4 regions of the Aliamphritea hakodatensis genome follow, and region 3 is predicted to be linked to each of the others. Evidence: predicted binding sites of a transcription regulator. Region 3 holds the regulator's gene; each other region holds the start of a gene.
What was found. Region 3 encodes LexA, which represses DNA repair genes until DNA is damaged. Its sites were predicted from a motif close to TACTGTNTANNTANACAGTA; they were not measured.
Positions count from the first base shown of each region.

Region 1: a site for LexA is predicted at 2,213-2,232, ahead of uvrA (excinuclease ABC subunit UvrA). Genes of this name have one in related genera too.
Region 2: a site for LexA is predicted at 5,994-6,013, ahead of dinB (DNA polymerase IV). Genes of this name have one in related genera too.
Region 4: a site for LexA is predicted at 5,435-5,454, ahead of recN (DNA repair protein RecN). Genes of this name have one in related genera too.

Region 1 is NZ_AP025281.1:565,669-573,769, reverse strand. Features, by position in the region: gene PCI15_RS02525 (SirB2 family protein) at 111-479, shown strand; gene rfbD (dTDP-4-dehydrorhamnose reductase) at 534-1,466, opposite strand; gene ssb (single-stranded DNA-binding protein) at 1,500-2,078, opposite strand; gene uvrA (excinuclease ABC subunit UvrA) at 2,302-5,124, shown strand; gene PCI15_RS02505 (phosphate/phosphite/phosphonate ABC transporter substrate-binding protein) at 5,102-5,923, opposite strand; gene PCI15_RS02500 (fatty acid desaturase) at 5,920-6,858, opposite strand; gene PCI15_RS02495 (helix-turn-helix domain-containing protein) at 7,016-7,849, shown strand; gene hutG (N-formylglutamate deformylase) at 7,846-8,101, opposite strand, start outside.
Region 2 is NZ_AP025281.1:3,319,376-3,327,476, reverse strand. Features, by position in the region: gene PCI15_RS15390 (VWA domain-containing protein) at 1-215, opposite strand, end outside; gene olsF (bifunctional ornithine lipid synthase OlsF) at 443-2,170, opposite strand; gene PCI15_RS15380 (sensor domain-containing protein) at 2,507-5,452, shown strand; gene PCI15_RS15375 (helix-turn-helix domain-containing protein) at 5,647-5,934, shown strand; gene dinB (DNA polymerase IV) at 6,061-7,146, shown strand; gene PCI15_RS15365 (SulP family inorganic anion transporter) at 7,372-8,101, shown strand, end outside.
Region 3 is NZ_AP025281.1:1,895,254-1,903,354, reverse strand. Features, by position in the region: gene PCI15_RS08670 (hypothetical protein) at 1-81, opposite strand, end outside; gene rhlB (ATP-dependent RNA helicase RhlB) at 89-1,282, opposite strand; gene dinG (ATP-dependent DNA helicase DinG) at 1,590-3,746, opposite strand; gene lexA (transcriptional repressor LexA) at 3,844-4,446, shown strand; gene PCI15_RS08650 (cell division inhibitor SulA) at 4,451-4,924, shown strand; gene PCI15_RS08645 (hypothetical protein) at 4,987-5,244, opposite strand; gene PCI15_RS08640 (DUF6586 family protein) at 5,272-5,769, opposite strand; gene topA (type I DNA topoisomerase) at 5,852-8,101, opposite strand, start outside.
Region 4 is NZ_AP025281.1:647,812-655,912, reverse strand. Features, by position in the region: gene dapB (4-hydroxy-tetrahydrodipicolinate reductase) at 1-231, opposite strand, end outside; gene cysE (serine O-acetyltransferase) at 297-1,112, opposite strand; gene dnaJ (molecular chaperone DnaJ) at 1,225-2,361, opposite strand; gene dnaK (molecular chaperone DnaK) at 2,504-4,426, opposite strand; gene grpE (nucleotide exchange factor GrpE) at 4,590-5,201, opposite strand; gene recN (DNA repair protein RecN) at 5,544-7,220, shown strand; gene fur (ferric iron uptake transcriptional regulator) at 7,283-7,708, opposite strand; gene PCI15_RS02900 (outer membrane protein assembly factor BamE) at 7,859-8,101, shown strand, end outside.

The DNA of each region.
Region 1 (8,101 bases), 1.3 Mb from region 3:
AAGCGAAGCATTACTCACAAACCCGATTATACCTCTATATAGCGCTAAAACTCATACCATAACGCCATATATAGAGCTGCTTATTCTAAGAGTCAAACAGACCTATGTACATGCTATTAAAACATCTGCACATGACCTGTGCCATGCTAACCCTGATTTCATTCGCGATTCGCGGCTTCTGGATGCTGACTGATAACCGCCTGCTACAGCGTCGCTGGGTGAAAATTGCACCGCACATCATCGATACTTTACTGCTGGTGACGGCGGTTGGCCTGACGATCACACTCAGCCAGTATCCGTTCACCGATGCCTGGCTAACGGCTAAACTGGGTGCTCTGGTTGCTTATATCGTACTGGGAACAGTAGCACTGAAACGCGGTAAAACCAAAGCGGTACGCACCGTAGCGCTGCTACTGGCACTGGCTTGCTGGGGGTATATCTTTGCCGTGGCACGCAGCCACATGCCTTTCCCCTGGTAAGCCATTGTTCTGACTTACCTGATGAGCAGCTCCAGCCGGAGCTGCTGACAACCTTTAAGGCCGGATATCCTGTTCAACCACCGGCTGATACAGGGTTTTAACCACATTGATCAGCTCATGCCGCCACGGAATCTGCCGAATGCCAAATGCGTTCAGCAACTTCTTACAGACCAGTACGGAAGATGCCGGCCGCTCGGTATCCGTGCCGTAATCCTTTGACGGTACCGCCCGGATTTCCTGCGCACGAAATTCTTCATACTGACCGGCTGCTGCCAGCACCGCTTCACTGAATCCGTAACGGGAAGTCACTTCAGCGCCGCAATAATGATAAGTACCCCAGGCATCTGCACCGTTATGCACCTGCTTAAGCATGGCAACAATCACCCGCGCGATATCCGCAGCAGAGGTGGGACAGCCACGGCGGTCATCCGCAGCGTCTATCACATCCTGTTGCCGTGCCTGACGCAACGCCCGCTGCATATAGTTATCGCCAACCGGGCTGAATACCCAGCTAACCCGCAAAATCAGATGCCGTTCCAGTTGCTGACGCAAGGCTTCTTCACCGCGCCACTTACTGTCGCCATACACTCCCAGAGGTTTGGCTTCATCGGATTCCGCATAACCGCTGGCATAATGGCCATCAAACACATAGTCCGATGATAAATGCAGCACGGCGATATCCCGGGCAGCACAGCAGGCCGCCAGGGTTTCAACCGCTTTGGTATTGCGCCGGTAACACTCATCAGGATCACGCTCTGCCTGATCCACGTCGTTATAACCGGAGGTGTTGATCACATAGTCAGGCTGAACTTCATCAAGCCGCTGCTCCAGTGCCTGACGGTCGTTGATATCCAGCTCTGCGTCACTGAAGGGTACCGGAATATAAAATGCATCGGCCTGGGCAGCCAGATTCAGGAAATACCCGATCTGGCTGTCGGCACCAATAATGAGCAATTTAGCTGGCTGGGATATAAACGCCTTCAGCATAACTGACTATTACCTCACAACAGAAACAATGGATCAGAACGGGATGTCGTCGTCGAAATCATCCATGCCCGGTGCAGGCTGCGGGGCCGGAGCCTGCTGCTGAGGCGGCTTCTGGTATTGCTGCTGAGGCGCCTGTTGCTGAGGGGGTTGCTGATACTGCTGTTGCGGGGCCTGCTGCTGAGGCGGTTGCTGATATTGCTGTTGCGGTGCCTGTTGCTGCTGTGGCGCCTGCTGCTGATAGCCACCCTGCTGCTGATAACCGCCATTATTGTCGCCACGGCCATCCAGCATCTGCATTTCGCTGGCAACGATTTCGGTGGTGTAACGGTCCTGACCGCTCTGATCCTGCCATTTCCGGGTCCGCAGTGAACCTTCCAGATACACTTTAGAACCTTTACGCAGGTATTCACCGGCAATTTCTGCCAGACGGTTAAAGAACACCACACGGTGCCATTCGGTACGCTCCTGCTGCTGACCTGTCTGCTTATCTTTCCAGCTTTCAGACGTCGCTACAGTAATGTTGGTAACCGCGTTGCCGCTGGGCATGTACTTAGTATCCGGGTCATTACCCAGGTTACCAATCAGAATGACTTTGTTAATACCGCGTGCCATTGAATTCTCCACTCCCCCCAGCGTCCTGCGGGGCTATATTACATCTGTTGATCTTGGTTCGGCCCCGGACGGTGGCCGATTCATTTTCCTGGCGCCAAGCATAGCATATTTACCCCTCTGAACACTCATCAATTATCTGTATAAATAAACAGCTTTTTAGGGTGCTTTTATATAGCATCTGCCTCTATAATTGACTCCTTTTGCGCACAAGTCGGACATACTGATGGAACAAATCCTGGTTCGCGGGGCCCGTACCCACAATCTTAAGAATATCGATCTGGAAATTCCCCGCGATAAGCTGGTTGTTATCACCGGGCTTTCCGGGTCAGGCAAGTCATCGCTGGCATTTGACACCCTCTATGCAGAAGGCCAGCGCCGTTATGTTGAATCGCTGTCGACCTATGCCCGGCAATTCCTGTCGGTCATGGAAAAGCCCGATGTCGATCACATCGAAGGCCTGTCACCGGCAATCTCCATCGAGCAGAAGTCTACTTCTCATAACCCCCGTTCTACCGTGGGCACCATTACTGAGATTTATGATTACCTGCGTTTGCTGTTTGCCCGTGCCGGTGAGCCCCGCTGCCCGGACCACGACCTGCCACTTGCCGCCCAAACTGTCAGCCAGATGGTTGATCAGGTATTAGCCTTGCCGGAAGGCAGCAAGCTGATGTTACTGGCCCCCATTGTTCAGGGCCGCAAAGGTGAGCACTTACACACCATAAGCGAGTTGAAAACCCAGGGGTTTGTCCGTGCCCGTATCAATGGTATTGTGGTTGATATCGACAGCGCGCCGGAACTGGACAAAAACAAGAAACACGACATTGAAGCCGTGGTTGACCGGTTTAAAGTCCGCCCGGATTTACAGGCCCGTCTGGCGGAATCATTCGAAACCGCACTGAACCTGACCGATGGCATTGCCACCGTTTGCTACATGGACGGCGATGGGGAAGACATGGTGTTCTCAGCCCGTTTTGCTTGTCCGAAATGTGGCCACAGCATCCAGGAACTTGAACCGCGGATGTTCTCATTCAACAACCCTCACGGGGCCTGTTCTTCCTGTGACGGCCTGGGTGTAAAACAGTTCTTTGACCCGAAAAAAGTCGTCAGCGATTCAAGCCTGACACTTTCTGAAGGGGCAATCCGGGGCTGGGACCGCCGGGCACTGTATTACTTCCAGCAGTTAAAAGCCGTTGCCGCCCATTACGATTTTGACATCAACACCCCGTTTGGCGAGCTTAGCGCCAAGCAGCAAAAGGTCATTCTGCAGGGCAGCGGTAAAGACAATATTGCCTTTAAGTACCTGAATGACCGGGGCGATTCCATCAGCAAATCCCACCCGTTTGAAGGGGTACTGAACAACCTGGAACGCCGTTACCGGGAAACCGAATCAGAAATGGTCCGTGAAGACCTGTCCAAATACATCAATATGCAGTCCTGCCCGTCCTGTGACGGCAGCCGTCTGCGCCGCGATGCCCGCCATGTATTCATTGCCACCGAGACCCTGCCAGAAATCGTTGAGATGGCCATCGGTGACTGCTATGACTACTTTGAAACCCTCAAGCTAAGTGGCAAACGCGGTGAAATCGCCGACAAGATCGTCAAGGAAATCCGCCTGCGGCTGGCCTTTCTGGTCAACGTGGGTCTGGACTACCTGTCACTGGAACGCAGCGCCGAAACCCTGTCCGGCGGCGAAGCCCAGCGAATCCGTCTGGCCAGCCAGATCGGTGCCGGCCTCGTCGGCGTAATGTACATTCTGGATGAACCCTCAATCGGCTTGCACCAGCGGGATAACGACCGCCTGCTGAAGACTCTGGTTCATCTGCGGGATCTGGGTAATACCGTCATCGTAGTGGAACACGATGAAGACGCTATCCGTCTGGCGGATCATGTTATCGACGTGGGCCCGGGAGCCGGGGTACACGGCGGTGAAATCATCGCTCAGGGTACGCCACAGCAGGTAATGGATAACGTGAACTCCATTACCGGCGACTACATTTCCGGCCGCCGTAAAATTGAAATACCCAGCAAGCGCAACACACCGGATGGCCGCTGGCTGAAACTTCTGGGGGCTACCGGTAACAACCTTAACAAGGTGAATCTGGAGATTCCGCTGGGTCTGTTAACCTGTGTAACAGGGGTCTCCGGCTCCGGTAAATCCACCCTGATCAACGGCACGCTTTATCCGCTGGCAGCCACCGAACTGAACAAGGCGACTACCCTTGATGCCGCCCCGCATCAGGAGATTGACGGCCTGAAACAGATGGATAAGGTCATCGATATTGACCAGAGTCCGATTGGCCGAACACCGCGCTCAAACCCGGCAACCTACACCGGCATTTTCACTCCGATCCGGGAACTGTTTGCCGGCACCCAGGAAGCCCGTGCACGGGGTTACAAGCCCGGCCGCTTCAGCTTCAACGTCAAAGGCGGCCGCTGTGAAGCCTGTCAGGGTGACGGGGTCATCAAGGTAGAAATGCACTTCTTGCCGGACGTATACGTGCCCTGCGACGTCTGTAAAGGCAAACGCTATAACCGCGAAACACTTGAAGTGAAATACAAGGGTAAGAGCATCGACGAAGTACTGGAAATGACCGTTGAAGACGGCCGTGAATTCTTCGATGCAATTCCGGCACTGGCCCGCCGCCTGCAAACTCTGATTGACGTAGGTCTGAGCTACATCCGTCTGGGTCAGGCTGCTACTACTCTCTCCGGCGGTGAAGCCCAGCGGGTGAAACTGGCCAAGGAACTGAGTAAACGGGACACCGGCAAGACTCTGTATATTCTGGACGAGCCGACCACCGGCCTGCACTTCTATGATATTCAGCAGCTGCTGAACGTGCTGTATCGCTTACGGGATCACGGCAACACCATTGTGGTCATCGAACATAATCTGGATGTGATTAAAACCGCGGACTGGATTGTCGACCTGGGGCCGGAAGGCGGCACCAAAGGCGGCCACATCATCGCGACCGGCACCCCGGAAGACGTTGCCGCTACCGAGCACTCCTACACCGGCCAGTTCCTTAAGCCGTTGCTGGAACGCTAACCTCTGTCAGACCATGTTTCTGCATCGCCCCGGTCAGCCGGGGCGACAGAAACAGATAGTCGGAAACATTTCGCTCCACCAGCCCGTCCAAAAGCAAATCTGCTTTCAGAGATTCATCCAGCGTTGCAATCCCCCGCATCAGGCTCTGGCGGATCTCTCCGGCATAGCCGCTGACTCCGCTGATCATCGGCAGACAGGGCGTCGGCTCACTGAAACCTATCACCTGCAAGGTTTCCGCTGCCGGCTCATAACGCTGTGCCAGCGCCCAGCTCACTGCGTCTATTGTCGCGATATCTGCCTCTCCTGCTGCCAGCATCTGCACTGAACGGCGGTGGCTGCCGGAAACACTGAAACTCCCCAGAGATTCAGCAGCAAGGCTGTAAAGCAGCGCAGAAAAACCCGACTGAGAATCCGTTGCGTTCACTGCGGCCCGCAGCGGCACCGAAGGCTCTGCAAGCCTGCAACCACTGAGACAAACAGTATCGGCATTCACCCCCGGCGCTGCCACTATCACGCTGTTGTACTCCCCTGCACCGCAACCTTCCAACCGGTAAACGGGACTGCCCAGTAAAGAGGTCTGCTTATACAGCCCCTGCGCAAAGGGTAATCCACAGGTTTGTCCGATCAGTAAATCCGGTGAACACCATTGCTGCACAAGGTCACCGCCCCCGGTCAGTGTCTCAGGTACAGTAATTTCAGCGGCAAGATCCTCCCGCAATACCCCAGCCAGATGCTGCCACACAGCGGCATGCTGGTCCTGCAGTTCCGGCCAGTCATACATAGGTAAGCGGGCAATCATCCGACCACCTCGCCGGAATTCTGCTGAACCGGAGTATCCTGCGTAACCGGCATCTGCGGATGGGATACCGGCTCTTTAGCCTGCAAGAAATATTCTTTAAACACCTGACGATAATTGTCATACCGGTACTGCTGGTTATCCGCCAGAAACTGTTCACGCTGTTCCCGGTACAGCGCCGGCAAACGGTACCAGGCCACACCGGGACACTGGTGATGCACGGCGTGAAAATTATTGTTCAGAAACAGAAAGGCCAGCGCCCCCCGGTCTTCAACCACTACGGTACGGGCCGCCACCGCAAAGTGTGCCCGGTGTTCCAGAAAGGTACGAATCTTGAGAATCGACAACCCCCCGTAGGCACACAGTAAATATATCCAGAGACTCACCTGCGCCACTTCAGCCAGCCACCACAGCACCGGGAGCAACCCCAGCAGATGCATCAGATACGCGCGGATCACCGGCCAGTCACCGGACATCACCGCCCGCAGATCACTCCGGTAGAACAGCCACATAGACAACGCCGGACCAATCAGCATCCGCCCCAGCAAACTGTTATTAAAATTGTAAATATCCCTGACGGCCGTCGGCATCGCCTGCCACCGTTGCGGATCAACATAATGCGACTCCGGATCATCGTAGGGGTCCGTCAGATTTTCATCCTGATGGTGAATAAGATGGCTGTCCCGGAAGCGCTCATAAGGCAGAAAAATACCGATTGGCAGGAAGACCAGCAGCTCATTCAGCCAGCGCCAGCCGGTAGGATGATTATGTAACACTTCATGCTGTAACGAAGATTGCAATGCCAGAACCACCGGTAAACTCAGCCATACAAGAGCACTCCACTGCACCGCTGACATTGCCAGCCACCAACTGCCGTAACAGGCAATTATCAGCAATAAAGTTGGCCACTCAATCCGGAATCTGCATTTGGCAGGCATAACTATCTCCTTAAGTATCAATAAGAAAAGCATATGCCCTGACATTCGGTGAGGCTATTTGTGAATTTGTAATTTATGCATAATATTTACAGCATTAATGTTATTTTGTTGTATAAATACATAAATCGTTACTTTTACAAAACAACAGGTGATCAGCATGGATAAACGGGAAATTGCCCCTGTGTTTCGTGAGCGTCTGAAAGATTTGCTGGCACAGTCCGGCCTTAACCCGAGCGAGTTTGCCCGCCAGTGCCAGCTGGACCGCTCGGCCATGAGCCAGTTTCTTGATCCGGCGAACCTGCGCCTGCCCCGTGCCGAAGCACTGATGCGCATCGCCGCCGCCCAGGGTGTGTCAATCGACTGGCTGCTAGGTGTGACCGGTGCCAGCGATGCCAGCCTGCAGGTATCCAGCAGTGCTGAAATTGAACTGATACCGGATCAGGCCCAGCATTCCCCCCTCACCCAGTGGCGGGCAGAAATTAACGGCGGCAAAACCCGCTATGTGCCGGCTTATCTGCCGGACATGCTCAGCCTGCCGGAGCTGGTCAATCATGAGCTGGAGCCTCACAGAGCCTCAGCCCGGTACAACTTCGGGGAAGATTTACTGAAAACCGTTCAGGAACGGGGTAATGATCTGGAAATATGTATGCCAGTACAGGCCCTTCATGAACTGGCACAGGGTCAGGGCATCTGGCAGAACATTCCCAGGCCGTTACGGCTCGCCCAGTTTGATTACATGGCCCGGCTCATTGATGAACACTATCCGACCCTGCGGGTACATTTTTATGACCGGCTGAAACACTATTCCGCGCCATTAACCGTATTCGGCAACCAGCGGGCAGCGATTTATCTGGGCGGTACCTATCTGATGGTCACCGGCAGTGAGCAAATCAGCGGGCTGTCCAGACACTTCGATCATCTGGTGAGAGTTGCCGACATACTGCCCCATCAGGCCAGCCAGCTGTGTCTCGAAATTAAACAAACCGTCTAATGCTGCAGGGCATCCAGTAAGTGCTGGGTAATCTGCCGCAACAGCGGCTGCACATGGCACAGTTTTTTAGGGTCGATCTGATAGGCATCAAAACGCTTGGCAGTGAAGGCATCATCCGCCAGATAAGTACCCTGTGACAGTTCCAGTTGCAGGCTCTCAATACCTTCAGCCGGCTGACCGAAATGACGGGTGATAAAGCCGCCTTTAAAGCGGCCATCGGTTACACAGGTAAACCGGCCATCAGCACAGGCC
Region 2 (8,101 bases), 1.4 Mb from region 3:
CCCCCCAGTGACTGACATTCCAGAAACATCTGGTTCTGGATCTGGCAGGCCTGATCCCAGGTGCGTTCCCGGCTGGCGGTGGCGTCCAGTGAAAAAATCAGCCGCCCCTGACCGCCGGAGCTGATGATTGCCGGACTTTTCTGAACCTGTTCCAGAAAAGCTTCAATTTCCTGGTTACTGGAGGTTTTCTGTGGCAAAGATGACTTGTCTGACATGCGCTGGCTCCGTGATTGTCGGTGCAGGCGGGTTTCCTGCGGGCCTCTTTCAAGTATAGAACGGTGGGATGAAAAGAAGTTTCCCCGGATTTTTCAGCCGGGCAGGCTTTCATGACTGATCAGGGTATTGAGTCATGCTGCTAAGTGCAAACCCGGGCAGTGCGTTGCCCGGGCCGGGGGAGCGGCTCTGTGCTGGCTCAGGTGATGGTCAACTCAGTGGTCAGTGGTCAGTCATTGCTGACCGGGTCACCGATATAACGCTGGCGCTTTTTGTCTTTCAGATAGTGCATATCGACCAGTACCAGACCGTCGATACAGTGGTTGAAACCGGCGTCGACACCGAAGTCCAGAAAGCGCACCCCGCCGGCATGGCAGACATCCGCATACTGTTTATAGAGCGTCGGAACTGTCAGGTTCCAGAAATCCATCTGGTGTTTGAGCTCCCTGAAATCATCTTTGTAGTTATCACCGCTGAACACTGCCTGCCACTGTGCTTCTGTGGCAGGGTCCGGTTGGTAAGGCGTATGGGAGGCTGCAAGATTATCCGGGTCCGGAAAATAGTGCCGGTAAAAACTCACCAGCAGATTCTTGGCATCATCAGGATAGGCATTGCTCAGGCTGACCGGGCCAAACATATAGCGCACCTGCGGATGGCGTTTCAGGTATGCGCCAATGCCGTACCAGAGATAATCCAGACTGCGTTTGCCCCAGTACTGAGGTTGCACAAAGCTGCGCCCCAGCTCGATGCCCTGCTGAAAATAGGGCTGCATATTGTCTGAGTAACTGAACAGGCTGGCGCTGTAGAGATGTTGCTGGCTGTTACCGGGCTGCTGACGCCAGATTTCAGCCAGACGGTACGCGCCGGCGATTTCCAGATTTTCATCGTCCCAGAGTATCAGATGGCGGTAATGGGGATCATAGTGGTCGAGATCTGTCCGTTCTCCGGTGCCTTCACCCACCCGGCGAAATGCTATCTCCCGCAGTCGCCCGATTTCGGCGATGACCGCGGAGTCGGCCCGGTAATCAAACAGATAGATTTTCTTGCCGTCAGCGGTTTCGCCCAGCAATTCGCTGCCCCGCAGTTCCTGTTTCAGGGCCTGCCGGTCCTGCGGATGGCTGATGGTTTTCTCAGTGATGAATAAAGGCTTTTTGCCCCTGGCCAGCCGGTAAAGATGACGCCTGATCAGTTTTACTTTTTCCCGGTTATTCAGGGGCAGCTTGTCAATCTGGCTATAGGCAACCGGTTCGCCAACTTTAATCGGTAAAACGGCAGCGTGTTTGTTGAACATTTCATGGGGTAACAGCACCGAAGACATACTCCGGTTTATCATTGATAAGCCGTAAAACAGCGGTGAGTTTTTCCCGCCGATGTATACCGGCAGCACGGGACTGTTAGTCTGGCGGGCAAAGCGCAAAAAGCCACTGTTCCATTTGCTGTCTTTAATGCCGGTCAGTCCTGCTCGGGAAACTTCGCCGGCGGGAAAGACGATCACCGCTTCTTCATTGCGCAGGGCCTCAGTGATATTGGCGATGTCCTGCTTGCGGGTTGTTTTACTGATGTTATCGACCGGCAGTAATACCGGTGCCAGCGGGGCGAAGTTTGCCAGCATGTCGTTGGCGATAATTTTTACATCACGGCGGACTTCGCCCACCAGTTTGATCAGAGCCAGACCGTCCAGCGCCCCCAGTGGGTGGTTGGCGATTATCACGACCCGGCCGCTGGCGGGGATATTCAGGCGGTCAGTGTTACTCAGGCTGTAGCTGAAGTTAAAGTAATCCAGCACCCGGTCAATAAACTCAAAGCCTTCGCAGTGACTGTGCTGTTCCAGAAAGCTGTTGACTTCAGATTCATGGAACAGCCGCCGCAGACAATATAAAGCAGGCCTGCGGACCGGTGCCGGTTTGGTCATGAAAGCGGGGTATTTATCACGGATGATCTGTTCGACATTGATCACGGAATCTGAACCTTAATCTGCGTGGAAAAGTAGCAGATAATGTAGAGTTACCCGGTGACAGTTCGCTTGCCGGTTTATGACATTCCGGTTAAATCCCCTGTTAATTCAGGGCAGCAGGGTACCCGCTTAGGTGAACAGGGGCTTTACAATTGGCTGTCTTGCCTATAGTTTCAGGTAAATTGATGCGATGCGTCGGACGTTATCTTTATTCATTGTGTATTGGTTGTATTGCCGGGCTTCCGGCAGAATCAGACGCCAGCATCCAGACTAAGAGTGTCTGCCGGCTTTAGTAGCTTGGTTATCCGGATCTGAAGGGCACTCCGAAAAGGACTTATTGTGACCTCTGATCTTATTGATACGGATGCTTCACGGTTATTTCAGCAGTTGATCGATGGAGTGGCTAACCTGTATGACGAAGCCTTTTTTCAGGGGCTGGTTAACGGGTTGGCAAAAGCACTGGGTGCTGACCTGGCAATGGTGTCTCTGCTGGATCACGAAAACCCGAATAACGCCACCAGTCTGGCGCTTCGCCTTGACGGCGTACCTGCCGCGAACATTTATTATCGTCTTGAAAATACCCCCTGTTTTGACCTGAAAGGGCGAAAGGTCCTGTATATCCCTGAGGGTGCCATGATGCGTTATCCCCAGGCGGATATGCTTAACAGGCTGGAGATGGACGGTTATCTTGGTATTCCCCTGTGTGATCATGACGATCGGCCCATGGGTAACCTGCTGGTTGCCTCCCGCGGGCGGCTTAAGGTGGCCTCCGGGCTGATGCGTTTATTACCGGTGCTGATTAACCGGGTTGAATCTGAACTTACCCGGCTGAGCCTTTCCAAACGCCTGCGTGACAGCAATGATCAGTTACAGCGTATTCAGAGCCTCGCCAGCCTCGGCGGCTGGACGCTTGACGTGCAGAGCCGGCAGCTCAGCTGCTCGGCGCAGGCACGGAGCCTGTTCGGGCTGCACTCCCAGCGCAGTGCCTTTTTAAGTGATGTACTTGAGAAACTGTTTACTGAAGACCGTGAACAGCTACAGGGCCTGACGGAAAAGGTGCTGACCCGCAAGTTGATGGATACCTGTCTGGTGCGGCTGAAGCACCCGACCGGCTCGACCCGCTGGTTGCATATTCAGGCGGAGCCGGTAACCGACCCTTTCAGGGAAGTGACCCTGATCAGAGGGGTTGTTCAGGATATGACCGAACTGATTAACAGCCAGAATCAGGTCATAGATAACGAGATGCGCTTCCGGGCGCTGGTCGACGCATCGCCCTACGGCATCATTGAGATCAACCTTGAAGGGGTGGTCATTTTTGCCAACCCCAAAGCCCACCAGATATTTGCCTATCCGCCGGACCGGATGGTAGGCCGGTCAATCAGTGAAACCATGCTGACAGAGGAACGGGAGTATTACAGCCGGAAACTGACCCGGATGGTGGATGAGTTCCCCCACCTGGATACTTACAGCCGCAAAGGTATCCGGCAGGACGGCAGTGTGATCGATATTCAGGTGAATATTAATTACCGGCTGAATGAGCAGGGTAAAACCCGCGGCTTTGTCGGGTTTATTTCCGATATCACCAGCCGTAACCGCCGGGAGCTGAAGTTACGCCAGCTATCGACGGTGGTTGAACAAAGCCCGTCCGCGATTCTGATTACCAACCAGCAGGGCGTTATCGAGTATGTGAATCCGGCCTTTGAAGCCAGCACGGGCTATGACAGCCAGGTTGCGATTGGCGAAACGCCGCGGATTCTGAAATCCGGCAAAATGCCGGAGCATATTTATGCCGGCCTGTGGGAAAATCTGCATCAGGGATTGCCGTGGCGGGGAGAGCTGCTGAATCACCGGGCGAATAAAGAAGAGTTCTGGGCGCTGACCAGCATTGCGCCGATTACCGGCGATGATCATCAGATCACCCATTATGTCTGCATCATGGAAGATATAACCCGGCATAAACAGCAGGAACAGCAGCTGGCGTTTCAGGCCAAATATGATGCGGTCACAGGATTACCGAACCGGATGGTTGCGATGCAGCGCCTGACGAACAGTATCAAGCTGGCAAAAAAGCGGGGTACCCATGTACTGGTTATATTCATCGATCTGGATCACTTTAAACGTATCAATGACAGTTTCGGACACAGTACCGGTGACCGTTTCCTGAGCAGCGTGGCAGAACTTCTGAAAGAAGCTGTCCGCAGCGAAGATATCATCGCCCGGTTTGGCGGGGATGAGTTTCTGCTGATCATGGATGATATCGACGAAATTTCCGTGGCAGAGCGGATCATTGAAAAAGTACTCCGGGCCTTCAATGCGCCGGTGTACATTGATGAGCATGAATTGTTTGTCACGGCGTCTCTGGGAGGCGCTGTTTATCCGCAGGACGGGGACAGTGCAGAAACCCTGCTGCGCAACGCGGATGCTGCGATGTACATTGCCAAGTCCAGAGGCCGTAACGATTACCACTTCTTTACACCTGAAATGAACCAGCATGCCCAGCAGCAGATGATCATGGAAACTCATTTGCAGCGGGCGCTGGAATTTGAAGAGATGAGCCTGCACTTTCAGCCCATCACCTGTAGCCGGCGAAGTGAGATCGTTGCCTGTGAGGTACTGTTACGCTGGCACAGCCCGGTGCTGTCCAATGTCAGCCCGGATGACTTTATTCCACTGGCGGAAGACCTTGGCCTGATTAATGAGCTGGGTGAGTGGGTGATTGAGCGGGCGCTGGAACAGTATCTGAAGTGGCGCAGTTCGCTGCCGGATGATTTCCGGATGTGTATCAATGTGTCGCCCAAACAGTTTCAGAAAAACGGCTTTGCTGACTGGTTGCTGGCATTACTGGAACAGCATCAGTTGTCACCGCAGGTACTTGAACTGGAAATTACCGAGGGCCTGTTGCTGAACCGCTGGTCGGAAGTGGATGAGCAGATACAGAAGATTACCGGGGCCGGTATTCGTTTATCCATCGATGATTTCGGGACAGGTTTTGCTTCTATCAGTTATTTACGCCGCTATTCATTTAATACCCTGAAAATTGATAAGTCTTTTGTCGCCGCCTCACTGACGGATTCTGCCGATGCGGCGCTGATCCGTTCGGTGATTGCACTGGCCCAGGGGATGGGGTTAACCACCGTGGCTGAAGGGGTTGAAACCCCGGAACAGGCAGAGCTTCTACAGCAGCTCGGCTGTGACCGAATGCAGGGGTTTCTGTACAGCAAACCCGTCAGTCAGGAGCTTTTCATACACCTGATCCGGTCATCTGAAGACGTGCAGCCTGCTTAGCAGCCCGTTTTTCTGTCTCTCCTGATGTTTCTTTGCCGGAAATTTTTCTGGGGCTCCTAGCATTCGTGCTGCAAAATTATTATTCTTGAGTCAAGCGTAACGGTCTTTCTTGCAGAAGGGCTAAAGGGATAAACGCTGTTGGTACTGCGCATGCAGTGAAATACCAGGACCTCTAAAGGGATGTAGAACTCATCATGAAAAAATTCAATTCCGCCTTTGCTCGCCGTTTAGTTATTTCTCACCTTGTTAACACGATTGAACGCCCCAGTGTGCCTGCGCTGATGCAGGAAACCGGCTGGCCACGCCGCACCATTCAGGACGTCATTAAAGCGATCCCGGGGCTGGGGATCAAAATTCATTTTAAGCAGGATGGCCGCCGAAATAACGATGGCTACTATGTGATTGATAACTGGGGCCCGTTTGATCCGGCCTGGGTCGGCAGCCACCTGAAATCACTTGAGTCTTCTTTAAAGCGTCATTAAGCGCCATACAGAATCTGACCGGAAAAGGGATGAAAACAGTGCACAGCTAAAATGCTTTGCACTGTTTTTTTATACAGTGAGTTGCATTACACTTAGGCCATCAGCTCTGATTGTGTAACGTAATTTATGTCTGACGAAAAAGGGACATCAGGCCCGCCACGTAAAATCATCCATTGTGACTGCGACTGTTTTTTTGCCGCCGTTGAAATGCGCGATGATCCTTCTCTGAGAAATATACCCATTGCTATTGGCGGCGCGTCAGACCGCAGAGGCGTTATCTCTACCTGTAATTATCCGGCCCGGGAATTCGGTATCCATTCGGCTATGTCGACCGCCAAGGCGCTGGTGAAATGCCCGCATTTGCATTTACTGCCCGGTAATATGGAAAAATACCGTCAGGCATCGCAGCAGATTATGGCCATTTATCAGGATTACACTGACCTGATTGAACCCCTGTCGCTGGATGAAGCCTTTCTGGATGTCACCGGTTCAGAACATTGCGGCGGCAGTGCGACCCGTATTGCTGAAGAAATCCGCGCCCGGGTATTTGCTGAGGTCGGCATTACCATTTCTGCCGGGGTGGCAGGGAATAAGTTTCTGGCTAAAATCGCCAGTGACTGGCGTAAACCGGATGGCCTTTTTGTGGTGCCGCCCTATGAAATGGAATCTTTTATTGAAACCCTGCCGGTGGCAAAGATATTCGGCGTGGGCAAGGTAACTGCGGCAAAGCTTCATGAAATGGGCATTGAGACCTGTGGCCAGTTAAAGCAGTTTTCGCTGGCACAGCTGGTTGACCGTTTCGGCCGTTTCGGTAAACGCTTATATGAGCTGGCCCGGGGCATTGATGAGCGGCCGGTAAAGGTATCCCGTGAGCGTAAATCAGTCAGCGTTGAACATACCTATCCGCAGGACCTGAAGGACCTGAATACCTGTTTGCAGCAATTACCGGTGCTGATGCAGGAATTGCAGCGCCGCTATCATAAACATAAAGATAAACGGGATATCAGCGGGGCGGTTGTAAAGCTGAAGTTTCATGATTTTTCGCAAACCACGGTTGAGCAGGCGACACCGACGCCAAACCTCGCACTTTACCGGCATTTATGCGAGCAGGCCTGGCAGCGTGGCGAACGCCCGGTAAGGCTGATCGGTCTGGGTTACCGGCTGGTGGAGCATAAACCCCGGCAGGGCGTACAGCTGAGTCTGTTCGACTGAGTCCGTCCCCTGAGCGCCGATGCGCATCCTATGATGCCACTGCATAACGGTTGTCATAATTTCATGGTTAAATCCTCCGGCAAATTTCAATTGGCGCTGTCATTGCAGTGTTGCGATGTTATATAATCCTGCGCCTTTCTTGCGTCATTTGTACCCGAACAGCCCGGTTTAGCCGGTTCGCTGTCGCTACAGGTGTAATTATTTTTCCCGGAGCACATAAATTCTATGCTGCAATTGTTAGTTAAGCGTTCACAGAGCCTGAAAGCTGATGTTCTTTCCGGCCTTACTGTTGCTCTGGCCCTGGTGCCGGAAGCTGTCGCCTTTGCCTTCGTGGCGGGCGTAGAACCGTTGGTCGGCTTATATGCTGCCTTCATGGTTGGTCTGATTACTGCCACGATTGGCGGTCGTCCGGGTATGATTTCCGGCGCGACAGGCGCGTTGGCGGTGGTAATGGTCAGCCTGGTTGCCATGCACGGTGTGGAATATCTGTTTGCCACTGTGGTGCTCATGGGGATATTCCAGATACTCGCCGGGGTGTTCCGGCTGGGTAAATTTATCCGTATGGTGCCGCATCCGGTGATGCTCGGCTTTGTTAACGGTCTGGCGATCGTTATCTTCCTGGCCCAGATGAAGCAGTTCCAGATGCTGGACGATGACGGCAATCTGACCTGGCTGGACAGCGAGTCCATGATGATGATGCTGGGGCTGGTGGCGCTGACTATGGCCATTATCCACTTCCTGCCGAAGCTGACTAAGGCACTGCCTTCTACCCTGGTGGCCATCATTACTGTCACCGCCATTGTGATCGGCCTGGATCTGGATGCCCGCAGTGTTCAGGATGTACTGGCTGATATGACGGGTAATCCGGCTGCTTCTATTGCTGGCGGCTTACCGCAGTTCCATATCCCTATGGTGCCTATTACTTTTGAAACCCTGCAAATTATCGTGCCTTACG
Region 3 (8,101 bases):
GGCAATAACAACGAAAAAAAGACTGACCGCATAGCCCAGCCACTGACTGATCCGTGCGGTATTATGTTTATCTTCGGTCATTCGCGGCCTATAACGATTGCAATAAATGGGGATCCGGATAAATACACTCCATCTTCACCCCGGCTTCCGCTTCAATATCCGGAATCAGGAAGGCATCATCTTCACTGGCAAAGCTGATTGAAGTACCGGTAGAGCCTGCCCGGCCGGTACGGCCAATCCGGTGTACATAGTCGTCCGGATCTTCAGGTAATGCATAGTTAATAACATGGCTGACGCCATCAACATGTATCCCCCGGCCGGCAACATCAGTGGCGACCAGAATGTTTATCGTACCGCTACGGAAAGCCTCAAGGGTTTTCAGGCGTTTTTGCTGGGGTATCTCACCAGACAGCAGGGCTGCCGACAAACCGTCTTTCTGCAGGCGCTCAGCCAGCCGGCGGGTTTCGTCACGGCGGTTACCAAACACAATTACCCGCTCCAGCTGATTGGCCCGCATAAAGTTACGAAGAAGGGTATATTTCTCCTGACGGGAAACCAGATAGACCTGCTGAGTGACAGAATCTGTACTTCTTTTTTCCGGTTCAATTTCAATCACCTGCGCATCGACCGTCCACTGCTTGGCAAGGTTCATAATGTCGTCAGTAAAGGTCGCACTGTACAACAGCGTCTGCCTGTCGCCTTTGCGCGGCGTATGACGGATGATAGTGCGGACATCAGGAATAAAGCCCATGCTAAGCATCCGGTCGGCCTCATCCAGAACCATCACCTCAACATCCCCCAGATCCACATCAGAACTGCGCACAAAATCGATCAGACGGCCGGGAGTAGCAACCAGAATATCCACCGGACGGGCTGCCAGCTGTTTACGCTGTTTGTCGTAATCCATTCCGCCCACCAGCGAAACAACACTCAGATCACAGTATTTGGACAACTGTTCAGCATCCGAAGCGATCTGCAAGGTTAATTCACGGGTCGGTGCAATGATCAGCGCCCGCGGAACACCCCGGGCACGCTTATGCTCAAGCGGAAAGTCAATCAGGTCAGTAATAATACTGATCAGAAACGCGGCGGTTTTACCCGTGCCTGTCTGCGCCTTGCCGATCATATCGTTACCGGCCAGAGACTGGTTCAGCGTTGCCGCCTGAATGGCAGAACAGTACTTAAACTCAAGATCAGCAATGGCATGCATCACATCATCTGGCAAATTAAAGTCGTGAAAACGCTGTTTACCCTCCTCAGGCTCCACCTGAAACTGATCCACAGACCACGAAACCGGTGGCTTCGCCTTTGGCTGCCGCGGTTTGGATTTTACCTTTGGCTTTGACTTTGTTTTGGCTTCAGTCGACTTTTCCTGAGACGTAACGGCTGCAGCCTGCGGCTGTGCCTCTGCTGATTCCGGTGACTTATTCACCTTACGAAACAAATTTTTTATCAAGTTAGTACCTATGTATTCAAATACTTATATTATTCCGCCGGCTATGCTGCATACTCTTCACTTTCTCTTTTCCACTTAAGAAGCGCATACCTTACAAAGCCCGGAACTCATCGAAAGACGTTACCGTCAGGCATTAGCCAACGGTACGCCGAAAAGGCGGCAAGGCATCTAATAATTGCCGCCCATAGCGCCGGCTTACTACTCGCCGGTCCAGCAGAACGATTCTGCCGGTATCCTGTTCGGTCCGTAATAACCGGCCGGCGGCCTGCGTCAGGCGCACCGAAGCCATCGGAACAGACCACTCCATAAAGGCATTACCGCCTTTGTTTTCAATCCATTCTGCCATGGTCGCATCAACGGGGTCATCCGGCACACTGAACGGCAGCTTGGTGATGATAACCTCCGTCAGGTACTTCCCTGGCAGATCAACCCCCTCAGTGAAGGAGGCCAAACCAAAAATAATACTGCCCTCACCGTCATCAATACGGCTGCGATGACGCTTCAGTATTTCATTTTTACTGTAATCACCCTGTGACAGCACACTATTGTTGAGCTTTTCGTCCAGCGAGGCAAGCACTGTGCGCATTTGGCGCCAGGAAGTAAATAACACCAGCGTAGCCGCTTTACTGTCGAGCTCACTGTTCAGGAAGTCACACACCGCCTGGGTATGTGCGTCCGGATCACTGGCCTCGGCATTCATCGCCGGGATATAAAGCTCAGCCGCATTATAATGATCAAACGGGCTCAGCAAACTATGACTCGGGGTGTCAGGCGGCAGCCCCAGATCATCAAGCACCCGGTCAAATCGCCCCAGTGCTGTCAGGGTCGCGGATGTAACAACAGCAGCAAAACAGTTTTGCCACAAATGCTGTTGCAGCATATGCGCAGCAGACACCGGTGCACTGTGAAATTCAAAATCCTGACCGATACCCGACTCTACCAGATTGACCCAGCGGGCTGTGGGGCTTTCTTTCAGCTCATCAGCCCGGAAAAAACTTTTCGACAGACCGGTAATGGACTGAAAGCGCGACACCATAAGCCCAAGCCTCGGATACCACTGCTCAGCCAGTTGTTTATCAATGTCACCCACCTCACCGTCCAGCGCCTCACGGAAAAGGTCCAGTAACATTTCATGACGGGTTAACAGCCGGGCAGCCAGATGCTCAGAATCTTTGAACATCAGCCTTAACTCTTCAGGGACTTCACCACCGGCAAAGCGGTAACGGTCACGTATCCGGCCATTTTCAGCATTGACCATCAGCGGCTTCACCAGCTCATGGATCTGTTCAAGCAGAATTTTTAAATCTTCGCCAGGACGTAACGTTTGCTCAACATACTGAGACATCACACCCGGATGACCGAGCTGTTCCAGCATCTGAGCATGTTGCTTGGGAAGGGTATTGAGCCAGCGCGACGATGACTTGATCCGCAAACTGAACGCAAAATGATTACTGGCCTTGGGCGCCAGATGATGCCCCTCATCGAAAATATATATCGCTTCACCGGGATCAGGCAGGATAGCCCCGCCCCCCAGAGAGAGATCCGCCAGAACAATATCGTGATTAGCAATCACGCATTCAACCTGATCCAGATCCCGCCGTGCCTTAAAAAAGCTGCAGGCACTGAAGTTGGTACAGCGGCGGTTAGTACACTGTAAATGGTCACTGGTTAAGGGTCCCCAGCGGGCATCTTCGATCTCTTCGGTAAGATTATCCCGGTCACCGTCCCAGCGGCCCGACGCGTACTCATTAAGCAGGTGCTTGTAAAAAGTCTCCGTTTCCGGGTCCAGCCGCATCGCCTGTTCATCTTCATACAGTGCGATCTGACCGGTTGAAGCACTTGAATCCAGGTGTTGCTCAACCTTGTTAATACAAAGATAGCGGCCCCGCCCTTTTGCAAGGGTAAAACTCATCGACAATTCAGTATGTTCAAGTACTTCAGGCAAATCTTTGTGCAGTAACTGTTCCTGAAGGGCCACGGTGGCGGTAGACAGAATAATCTTCTTCTTTAAAGCCTTGGCAACCGGAATTGCCGCCAGCAAATAGCCGATCGTTTTGCCCGTCCCGGTTCCCGCCTCTACAACACAGACGTGATTTTCCCCCAGGCGCTGAGCTTTATCGTCAACAGGGATATTACCAATGACTTTAGCCACTTCTGCGATCATCCGCTTCTGACCGGCACGGGCTTTTAAGCCACGGCTGGCTAAAAACTTACTGTAAGCAGTCTGTATCTGTTTTTTAAGATCGTCGGTCAGCACGTCAATCAATCCGTCTGTATGAATGGCGGCCATTCTATCAATAACACTGGATATATAAACATAAAAAATGTTTACAAAAGCAAAATACTGTATATAGTTACAGGCACTGGATAAAAACACAGAGATCATCATGAAACTAACACAACGACAAACCGATGTTCTTGAATGTATAAAACATTACATTGCAACCACCGGCTATCCGCCAACCCGTGCAGACATTGCCCGGGAACTGGGGTTTAAATCTGCTAATGCTGCAGAAGAACACCTCAAGGCGCTGGCGCGTAAAGGCGCAATCGAAATGATACCTGGCACATCACGGGGTATCCGTATTCCCGACCTTGAACAGGAAGCTGCAGGCCTGCCTGTCGTCGGACAGGTCGCCGCAGGTAACCCGATACTGGCTCAGCAACACGTTGAAGACCGCTGCACCATTGCTGCAGACTTCTTTCACCCGCCAGCGGACTATCTCCTGCGGGTACGGGGCACCAGCATGAAGAATGTTGGCATTATGGACGGTGACCTGCTTGCCGTACATCAGTGCAAACAGGCAAAAAACGGAGAAATCGTTGTCGCCCGTATCGAAGATGACGTTACCGTTAAACGCTTCAGAAAAGATGGCAACTTAGTGTACCTGATTGCTGAAAACGAAGAATTTGACCCGATTGTGATCAACCTGGAAGAACAGGAATTGTCTATTGAAGGCCTTGGCGTAGGCGTGATTAGAAGAGGATAACGACATGATGCAGGCAGAACTGGTAACTCAACCCACTCAGAACGCGAATATTCCCCTGATTCGCCCTTCTGACAGCATGTTAACTGAACAGGTATCTCAGCCGATGCCCGCTCTTGCTGGCAAAATCACTGAAATTGTTATGCAAAACAATGATTTTGATCAGTTAACGATGTTACTGCCTTTGCTTGCTCAGTTAAGCCGCGACGATCGCTGGTTTGCCTGGATTGCACCGCCAAGCAGCCTGCCCAAAGCACTGCTTTCGGCTGCCGGCATTGATCTTAACAAGATCATGCTGTTACAACCCGACGCCAGCCACACAACTTATGATCTGGCATGCCAGGCCCTGAAAGCAGGCACCTGCCACGCGGTAATCACCTGGCCCGGAATGCTCAGCAATGAGCAACTAAACGGCCTGGAAAATGCAGCTGAACACGGCGCCAGCCACGGCATTGTGATCCGGGACCGCATAGCCTCATAAAACAGTTTTTATCCGCCATAAAAAAAGCGCCCTGTGGCGCTTTTTTTATGATCGTTAACTGCTCAGTGCAAAACCGGCGGTTTCTCATCTTCCGCACTTTTAAGCTCCTGTGCTTCAGCAGCCTTATTCTGTATTTCTGCAGCCATGTGAATGCCGGCACTCAGCATCACCTTCGCCACATCAAGATGCTGATCCTGCAGGCGCTTTTTCATATCATCCGAGAAGCTGACCCGCATCACAGGCACATCATCGGACTCCATTTCACGCAGTACAACTTCACCACTCTCAAGCTCAACAATTTCCAGAAACAACTCAGCCATCAATAAAACTCTATCTTAAAAAATGAATTACCATTCCTGAGATACAGCGCGTAAGCGCTGTATAACTGAAGACAATGCTTCCAGCCACAATGTGAGACTGGATTGCCGGTCATCATCAGTCAGCATCGTTAAACTGATCTCAGAATGATGCACTACACCGGTTTCATGACTGTCTCCACCCAAAGCAGAAAGCTGTACAAATGTCCGTTGCATCTGCGCCAGCCAGGAGGCGATTTCTGTTTCAAGCATCGCCAGCTCCTGCAGTTCCGGTGATACAAAGTCCGCAGAACATCCTTCAAGTAAGACAACAGCACTGCCTGTATCAGCTGATAACGGGACATTCTGGGCCTCTGCCAATTCACGCAGAAATGACCGGTAAGCCTGTATCAGATGAAATACAACAGACTCATACTGTGCCTGCCGCGCAGGCTCTGACTCACCGTCAGCCAGCGCGCTATATTGCTGCAACTGCAGTTTTGCAAAATACAGTCGCTGATTTGTCAGACTCAAACCACTCAGAGACATACAGGTACCTGCCAAAAAAAAGAAATACTACACATCAATGGCCACAGCAAAAGCCGTGGCCATCAACCCTAAGTGTAGACCCTTACTTCTTAGCTTTCGCTTTAGCCTTTGGCTTTGCCTTCGCGGCTTCAACTACCCAGCTATTACCCTGATAAAAAGCCCGCCAGCCCGTCGCCTTACCCTCTACTTCAGTCATCACATACTGCTCTTTGGTTTTCCGGCTGTAACGGACAATACTCGGGTTACCCTCATCATCCTGAACCGGTGCACTGAACAGGAAGCTGTACTTCGGATCAATTTCTTTCTGGTGCGGCAACAACTCACTGATCTTTGGCGCGCGGGTTTCCCGTTTCCGCGGGAACTGGCTGGCAGCCAGGAACAAACCGGACGCGCCGTCACGCAATACGTAGGTGTCCTCAACCTTGTCACAGGCCAGCTCAGGCATAGGTACCGGGTCCATCTTCGGCGGTGCAGCTTCACCACTCTTCAGCAGTTTACGGGTATTTTTACAGCCCTCAGCGGTACAGCCAAAGAACTTACCGAACCGACCGGTTTTCAGCTGCATTTCCGCGCCACATTTATCACAGTCGATAACCGGGCCGTCATAGCCTTTAATCTTGTAGCTGCCTTTTTCGACCTCAAAGCCACTGCAATCCGGGTTATTGCCGCAGATATGCAATTTACGCTGCTCATCAATCAGATAGCTGTCCATTGCCGTATCACAAATCTTGCAACGGTGTTTATTAATCAGAATGCGGGATTCTTCTTCATCATCACCGTCAACACTGACGACTTCATCGCCGTGAATCAGATTCATTGTCGACTTACAGCGCTCTTTTGGTGGCAGCGCATAGCCGGAACAGCCTAAAAAGACCCCGGTAGTACCTGTCCGGATCATCATTTCACGGCCGCAGGTCGTACACGGAATATCAGTTGCAGTCGGCGAGTTAGGCCGCATGCCGCCTTCAGGTTGCTGAGCAATTTCCAAACGGTTTACAAAACCGTTGTAAAACTGATTCAGCAATACCTTCCAATCCGCTTCGCCACTGGCAATATCATCCAGCGCTTCTTCCATACGGGCTGTGAAACTGTAATCCATCAGATCAGTAAAGTTCTCTACCAGCCGCTCAGTAACAATGTCACCCATCTTCTGGGCATAAAAACGACGATTCTGTGACTCAACGTAACCACGGTCCTGTATGGTCGAAATAATAGGCACATAGGTCGATGGGCGGCCAATACCGCGCTTCTCAAGTTCTTTCACCAGCGACGCTTCAGTATATCGTGGCGAGGGTTTAGTGAAGTGCTGTTTGGGTTCAATCTTTTCCAGCTTCAGGGTGTCACCCTGCTGTACGTCCGGCAAAATAATATCGTCATCTGCTTTTGCTTTTGACAGCACCCGGGTATAGCCGTCAAAGCGCAGGATCCGGCCCTTTGTAGACAGTTCAAACTCACCGGCCTTAACCGTAATGCGTGTACTGGTGTACAGCGCAGGCATCATCTGACATGCAATAAACTGACGACGGATAAGCTCATAGAGGCGCTCAGCATCCCGCTCCATGCTTTTCAGGGATGTAGCCTCAACCGTCACATCCGAAGGACGAATCGCTTCGTGTGCTTCCTGCGCGCCTTCTTTACTGCTATAACGGTTCGGTGCCTCAGGTAAATACTTATCACCGTAGCTGTCCTGAATATAATCCCGGCAGGCAGCAACAGCCTCAGTACTCAGATTGGTCGAGTCCGTACGCATATAAGTGATGTAGCCCGCCTCATAGAGTCGCTGAGCCATCATCATGGTTTTCTTTACACCAAAATTCAGCCGCGTACTCGCCGCCTGCTGTAATGTCGAAGTGATAAACGGTGCAGAAGGTTTACTGCTGGTTGGCCGGTCCTGACGCTGAGCAACTTCCAGCGGTGACTGGCCGATCAGCGCCTTATACTGATCGCTCTCTGTCTCACTGGTCGGCCGGTAAGCTTTGTCCTGATATTTATTAACCTGCAGACGCAGGGCCTCTTTCGCCCCGGAACTTGCATCAAGATGCATCTCCCAGAACTCTTCCGGAATAAAACTGCGGATTTCCTGCTCGCGCTCAACCACCAGGCGCACTACCACCGACTGTACACGTCCGGCAGACAGACCACGGGCAACCTTCTCCCACAGCAGTGGCGAGACCATATACCCCACAACCCGGTCCAGAAAACGCCGCGCCTGCTGAGCATTTACCCGGCTCATATCCAGCTCGCTTGGCTGCTTAAACGCTTCCTGAATGGATTTTTTGGTAATCTCGTTAAATACCACCCGGCGGTAACGGTCATCTTCTCCGCCAATCGC
Region 4 (8,101 bases), 1.2 Mb from region 3:
AGAGGTAAAATCGATCAGCACGTCAAAGTCATTGATAACACTTTCCAGCGAACCGGACAGGGCAACTCCCAGCTTACCAACGCCAGCCAGCTCGCCGGCATCTGCACCGATCAGGCTGCTTTGCGGACTGACAATCGCCGCACCTAACTGCATTCCTTCAGCGGCTTCAACCGCCTGGATATTCGCTTTTCCCATCCGGCCTGCGGCACCGGCAACTGCTACTCGAATCATGGTTTAATCCTGATAAACGGCCCGCAGAGAGCAGGCCGGTATAAATGTATTATTCAGCTCTGTGTTTATTCCGGTGCGCACGGCTGTTCGCAAGGAACATTCTGGTCCATATCCAGTGCCGGCTTGGCAACATCCGGACGGCCAACAACCTTTGCGGGCACGCCAACGACAGTCGTGTGGGCCGGCACTTCATCCAGCACAACCGAACCACCCCCGACTTTAGCCCCCTTACCCACTTCGATATTACCGAAAATTTTTGCCCCGGCGGCGATCAGCACGCCTTCACGGATCTTAGGGTGGCGGTCACCGCTTTCTTTACCGGTACCTCCCAGCGTAACCCCCTGCAGGATAGATACATCATTCTCAATGACACAGGTCTCACCCACCACAATGCCGGTAGCATGATCGAACATCACCCCGTGGCCAATCCGGGCTGCCGGATGGATATCCACCTGAAACACCGAACTGACACGGCTCTGAATATACAGTGCCATTGAATAGCGCCCCTGGCTCCACATCCAGTGTGAAATCCGGTAAGACTGCAGGGCATGGAAGCCCTTCAGGTATAACAGCACGATGGTAAAACGCTCAATCGCCGGATCACGGGTTCGCACCGCTACAATATCCTGACAGATAGACTCAAGAATACCCGGATCTGCCCGCAGCGCCTCATCAATCAGTTCGCGCAGGGCAACAGCTGGCATCACATCATCTGACAGTTTACTCGCCAGCAAGTAGCTGACCGCCGCGCACAGGCTCTTGTGACCAATAATGCTGGCATGGAAAAAACTGGAAAGGAAAGGTTCACGCTCAATTTCTTTACGCGCTTCTTGCTGGATCAGTTGCCATAAGGCATCCGGTTCCACTGGCCATTCACTCATAACAGGCTCTCTATCTGACGGCTACAGACACCCCTGCCGGGCTAGGATACTCGCAGGAGCCTTCAATCTCTTGCAAAACAGGGCCTGCACTGCTGCAGACCCTGTTTATATTTTAGGTCATATCTTCGAAGAACTTCTTCACACTGTCGAAGAAACCGGTCTTCTTAGGGGCATGATGCTGCTGGCTGTCGTCCATCGCGGACTCAAACTCACGCAGCAGTTCTTTCTGGCGGCTACTCAGGTTAACCGGCGTTTCTACGATTGCCCGTACTAACAGGTCACCCACAGCACCACCGCGAACCGGCTTGATACCTTTACCCCGCAGGCGGAACAGTTTGCCCGTCTGCGTTTCAGCCGGAATCTTCAGCTTCACACGGGACTCAAGCGTTGGTACTTCCAGCTCACCGCCTAATGCCGCGTCGATAAAGCTGATCGGCACTTCGCAGAAAAGGTGTTTCCCGTCACGCTCAAAAATAGCATGATCGCGAACATTCATCTGCACGAACAAATCACCGGACGGTCCGCCGTGAGTACCGGCTTCACCTTCACCCGCCAGACGGATACGGTCACCGGTATCAACACCTGCCGGAATTTTCACCGACAGTTTCTTGGTTTCTTCAATACGGCCCTGACCGTGACAGTCGTTACACGGATCAGAGACCACCTGACCTTCGCCATGACAGGTCGGACAGGTTTGCTGTACTGAGAAGAAACCCTGCTGCATCCGCACCTGGCCTACACCGCCACAGGTACCGCAGGATTTAGCACTGGTACCCGGTTTGGCACCGCTGCCATCACAGGTATTACAGCCTACAAGAGTCGGTACAGTAATGGTTTTTTCACAGCCCTTAACCGCCTCTTCCAGTGTAAGGTCCATGGTGTAACGCAGATCCGCACCGCGCTGCACATGACTGCGACGGCGTCCGCCACCCGCACCACCGAAAATATCACCGAACACGTCGCCGAATACATCGCTGAAACCACCGGCACCGCCGCCGAAGCCACCGCCACCCATGCCGTTCGGATCAACACCCGCATGGCCGTACTGATCGTACGCGGCTTTTTTCTGCTGATCAGACAGTATTTCGTAAGCTTCGTTAACTTCCTTGAAAGCTTCCTCTGCTTCTTTGTCGTCCGGGTTACGGTCCGGGTGATACTTCATCGCCATCCGGCGAAAGGCTTTCTTGATATCCCGGTCTGAGGCGTCTTTGGCAACCCCCAGTACTTCGTAAAAATCTCTTTTCGACATAATCTGTTTCGCTTGTCGTCGGTGCTCAGGTGGCACGTATTAAAAACGCGACAACGCGGGACCGGCCCGCGCTGTATAAAGACGGACTCAGGCTGCCAGGCAACCCGAGTCTGTTTAGCATCATCTGTTCAGATGAAACGACTTACTTCTTGTCGTCTTTCACTTCTTCAAACTCTGCATCAACGGCATCATCAGCCGGCTCAGCCTGTGCCTGTTCAGCACCGCCTTCAGCACCTTCTGCAGCCTGCGCTTCAGCATACATCTTCTGAGCCAGACCGGAGATAGCTTCTGTCAGAGCAGCTGTCTTGGTGTCGATCGCTTCTTTATCTTCACCTTTCAGCGCTTCTTCCAGCGTTTCTACAGCAGCGTTGATTGCAGTTTTCTCTTCTTCAGTTGCCTTATCGCCGGCTTCTTCCAAAGTTTTCTTGGCAGAGTGAACCATGGCATCACCCTGGTTACGCGCCTGCGCCAGCTCTTCGAACTTCTTATCTTCCTCAGCATTCGCCTCGGCATCATTGACCATTTGATCGATTTCATCATCGCTCAGACCGGAAGATGCTTTAATAACGATAGACTGTTCTTTGCCTGTCGCTTTATCTTTCGCTGATACGTTCAGAATACCGTTGGCATCGATGTCAAAAGTTACTTCAACCTGTGGAACACCGCGTGGTGCCGGCGGAATATCTGCCAGGTCAAAACGGCCCAGTGATTTGTTAGAGCTCGCCTGCTTGCGCTCACCCTGTACCACGTGAATGGTAACAGCAGTTTGGTTGTCATCTGCAGTTGAGAACACCTGAGACTTCTTGGTCGGGATAGTGGTGTTTTTGTCGATCACCGGAGTAGCAACGCCACCCATGGTTTCGATACCCAGAGACAGTGGCGTTACGTCCAGCAGCAGAACGTCTTTAACGTCACCGGCCAGAACCGCACCCTGGATTGCAGCACCCATTGCTACCGCTTCATCCGGGTTAACATCTTTACGCGGAGACTTACCGAAGAACGCAGAGACTTTCTCCTGAACCATTGGCATACGGGTCTGACCGCCAACCAGGATAACTTCATCGATTTCAGACGCAGACAGATCGGAATCTTTCAGCGCGATACGGCAAGGTTCCAGTGAACGTTCAACCAGCTCTTCAACCAGAGATTCCAGCTTAGCGCGGGTAATCTTAACGTTAAGGTGCTTAGGACCGGTTGCATCTGCAGTGATGTACGGCAGGTTAACGTCAGTCTGCTGAGCAGAAGACAGTTCAACTTTTGCTTTCTCAGCACCTTCTTTCAGACGCTGCAGTGCCAGCGGATCATTGTGCAGATCAATGCCGGACTCTTTCTTGAACTCATCTGCCAAGTATTCGATCAGACGCAGGTCAAAATCTTCACCACCCAGGAAAGTATCACCGTTAGTTGCCAGTACTTCGAACTGGTGCTCGCCGTCTACTTCAGCAATTTCGATAACAGAGATATCGAACGTACCGCCACCCAGGTCGTAAACAGCAATGGTCTTATCGCCTTTAGACTTATCCATGCCGTACGCCAGTGCAGCTGCAGTTGGCTCGTTGATAATACGCTTAACTTCCAGACCGGCAATCTTACCGGCATCTTTAGTGGCCTGACGCTGCGCATCGTTGAAGTAAGCAGGTACCGTGATGACAGCAGCATCAACAGACTCACCCAGGTAGTCTTCTGCAGTCTTCTTCATTTTCTTCAGAACTTCTGCAGAAACCTGTGGTGCAGCCATCTTGTTATCATTGACCTGAACCCAGGCGTCACCGTTATCGGCTTCAACAATCTTGTATGGCACCATGCTGATGTCTTTCTGAACAACATCATCTTTAAAACGACGGCCAATCAGACGCTTAATCGCAAACAGGGTGTTGTCCGGGTTAGTCACCGCCTGACGCTTTGCCGGCTGACCAACCAATGTTTCACCTTCGCCAGTGTAAGCGATGATAGAAGGCGTCGTGCGATCGCCTTCAGCGTTCTCGATAACCTTCGTGTTTTCACCGTCCAGTACAGCAACGCATGAGTTAGTGGTACCTAAGTCGATCCCGATGATTTTACCCATTGTAAAACTCCAATCTTTCTGAGCCCGGTATGACGGGCGAAAATTCTGTAATAAAGCCTTTGCTTGCTATATATGTCCGCTTTTCATGCTTTCAAGCCAAAACCGGATCTTTTTTGCGGCTTTTATATCTTTTCCTGCGGTCCGTTACCGCAGCAGGACAGGTTTAGCCCTGAGAAACAATCACCATTGCCGGACGAATAAGACGCCCATGCAGGGTGTAACCTTTCTGCATCACAGCCATCACATGATTAGCCGGTACTTCAGGATTTGGCACCATAGACATCGCCTGGTGAAGTTCCGGATTAAACGCATCACCCACAGGGTTTACCTGCTCAACCTTGAACTTCTCAAGGCCGGATACAAACATGTTCAGTGTCATATCAACACCTTCACGCAATGCTTTAACCGCTTCATCATCAGACTGGCTGGCTTCAATTGCACGCTCCAGGCTGTCGATAACCGGCAACAGTTCATTGGTGAACTTTTCCAGCGCAAACTTATGCGCTTTCTCAACATCCATTTCCGCGCGGCGACGTACATTTTGCATGTCCGCCTGGGTGCGTAATTCCTGATCTTTCAGCGCATTAACCTGTGCTTCCAGTGTCGCTACAGATGCCTGCAGAGCAGTGATGTCTGCATCCCCCTGAGCAGCAGTGTCCAGCAGCTCGTCTTCATCCGCCAGAACACCTTCTACCGTTTCAAGAACGTCTTCTGCACCACCGGCCGGATTTTCCTGCTGTGCTGCATCTGCCTGAACTTTGTCTTCACCTGCCATCTGAGTCTCCAAGTATTTCTGCCTGCAACGTATATCTGGCCGTTGCTTCACAAAAGAAATCTTTACCCCTGACAACTTTAGCGACAGGGGCAAATCGCGTTGCTGACATATATGGGGCTGTACAGGCAGGATTCAAGTTTTCGAAACGCATTTTTTTAATCAGAAACACGAAAACATATTGCGCTCAAATCATGAATGGCTTATAAATTAGAAAAACACTGTACAAAAACACAGCCTGTACAGTAAAACAGTATACGAACAAATACCCTGCCGCCAGAAACGGCACCTGATTAAACACAGCAGTACGTAAAGAAAGCGCTACCTTTGACCGAGGCCAGACACATGCTGACACAGTTAAATATTCGTAATTACGCAATTGTTGAACAACTTGATTTAGAGCTGCACAACGGCATGACCGTTGTCAGCGGCGAAACAGGTGCCGGTAAATCCATCATGCTGGATGCATTAGGGCTGGCACTGGGCAAACGAGCCGACAGTGGCACTGTACGCAACGGTGCAGAACGGGCAGAAATCACCGCAGACTTCGACATCAGTAAGATTGCGGCTGCCCGGGACTGGCTGATAACCGAAGAACTCAACCAGGACGATCAGTGCATTCTGCGCCGGGTCGTAACCGCTGAAGGCCGCTCCCGCTGCTATATAAACGGTACCGCCTGCCCAATCGCCAAAGTACGCCAGTTGGGTGAGTTTTTAATTGAAATCCACGGCCAGCACGAACATCAGCGGTTACTGAAAAAGGATCATCACAGACACCTGCTTGATGCATTCTCAGGAGAGGCCCGGCTGGTACAGCAAGTCCGTCAGCAACATAAAAAATGGCGCGCACTTGACCAGAAACACAAAGCATTATCGCAGCAAAGTGAAGAACAGGCCGCCCGGGTACAACTGCTCAGCTATCAGGTTGAAGAACTGGAAACCCTGCAAATCGAAGCAGGTGAATTCGAGTCACTGGTAAAAGAACAGCAAACACTGGCCAATGCCGGCGAAATTATCCAGACTGGCCAACAAATACTGCAGATTACCCAGGACAGCGACAGCGGCAATTGCCTGAACTTACTGAACCAGTGTCAGCACTTACTCAGCAACATGAAGGCACCCTCGCCCTCAATTCGCCAGACCATGGAAATGCTGACCAACGCTCAGATTCAGATTGAAGAAGCCAGCCAGGAAATGAATCAGTATCTTGGCCGGGTTGAACTTAACCCTGAACGCCAGCAAATCGTGGAAGAACGCCTCAGCAAACTCTTTGACCTGGCCCGAAAACACCGCATTGCCCCGGAAGATCTGACTGATCACCTTGCCGCTCAGCAACAGGAGCTTGCAGAGCTCTCCATGTCTGATCAGGAACTGGATGCACTGGCTGAACAGGTCAGCGCCGCCTATCAGGATTTTTTACAGCTGGCACAGCGTCTCAGCGATATCCGGGCACGCACTGCGCGGAAACTGGCCAAACAGGTGAACCAACAACTGCATGACCTGGGTATGCCTGCAGCAAACCTCGATGTTCAGCTCACGGCCTATGAAAGCGGGCAGCCCAACCCCAACGGCCTGGAAGAAATTGAATTTCTTATTTCCACTAACAAGGGACAGCCGGCGCGCTCACTGCACAAAATAGCATCCGGCGGTGAACTCTCCCGTATCAGCCTGGCCATTCAGGTGATTACCGCAAAATCCTCCAGCACACCTTCGCTGATATTTGACGAAGTAGATGTAGGTATCGGCGGTGCTATCGCAGAAGTCGTCGGCAGGCTGTTACGTCAGCTTGGCGGCCACAGCCAGGTACTGTGTGTAACACACCAGCCGCAGGTTGCTTCTCAGGGACATCAGCATCTGTTTGTCAGTAAGCGGGCAGGGAAGAAACACACCCATACACAGATCAACACACTTAGCTGTGACGAACGGATCGAAGAAGTTGCCCGTATGCTGGGAGGGATCGATGTAACGAACACCTCCCGCGAACATGCAAGGGAAATGCTCGGTGTCCAACGCCCGCACTAAGCCCCTGAACAGGCACAAAAAAACCGGCTATCAGCCGGTTTTTTTTTATCAGAAAGTAATGCTTACTTTGCTTCACAACCTTCTTTACACACACCGTACAGATACAGCGTACGGTCAGTCACGGTGAATCCCAGACTTTCTGCAATTTCGTCCTGACGCTGGGTCAGGTTAGTGTCGGTGAACTCACGGACTTTGCCACATTTCACACATACAATGTGATCATGCGCTTCATCTTTTGTCAGCTCAAAGACAGAATGTCCGCCTTCAAAGTGGTGACGGCTTACCAGACCTGCTGCTTCAAACTGAGTCAGTACCCGGTATACAGTAGCCAAACCAACATCTTCACTCTGATCTAACAGAATTTTGTAGATATCTTCAGCACTGAAATGATCGCTTTCACCCGCTTTCTCAAGGATCTGATAAATTTTAATCCGGGGCAGAGTAACTTTAAGACCTGCTTTTCTTAATTCTTGATTTTCAAGTGCCATAATCTTTCTCTATGATGTTGACCGCAACGGATGATAGACTTATTTTTCCGAACTTTTGAATAAGCCCAGTCTCATAACAACAACTGAACTCATTCAGAAGTTCTAGACTGATTATCTGATTTTATGCCCGAAAGTGGAAGTCATTTACCTATGCAAAAACTATATATTGCTCTTCTGACCGCAATTTTCCTCAGCGGCTGCTCTGAATTTCCCGGTGTTTACAAGATTGATATCCCTCAGGGTAACATCGTCACCCAGGAAATGGTTGATCAGTTACGCCCGGGCATGACCATCAATCAGGTACGTTACGTCATGGGTACCCCTCTTCTTACCGACCCGTTTAACAAATACCGCTGGGACTACATCTACAACAACAAGCATCCGGACGGCTCT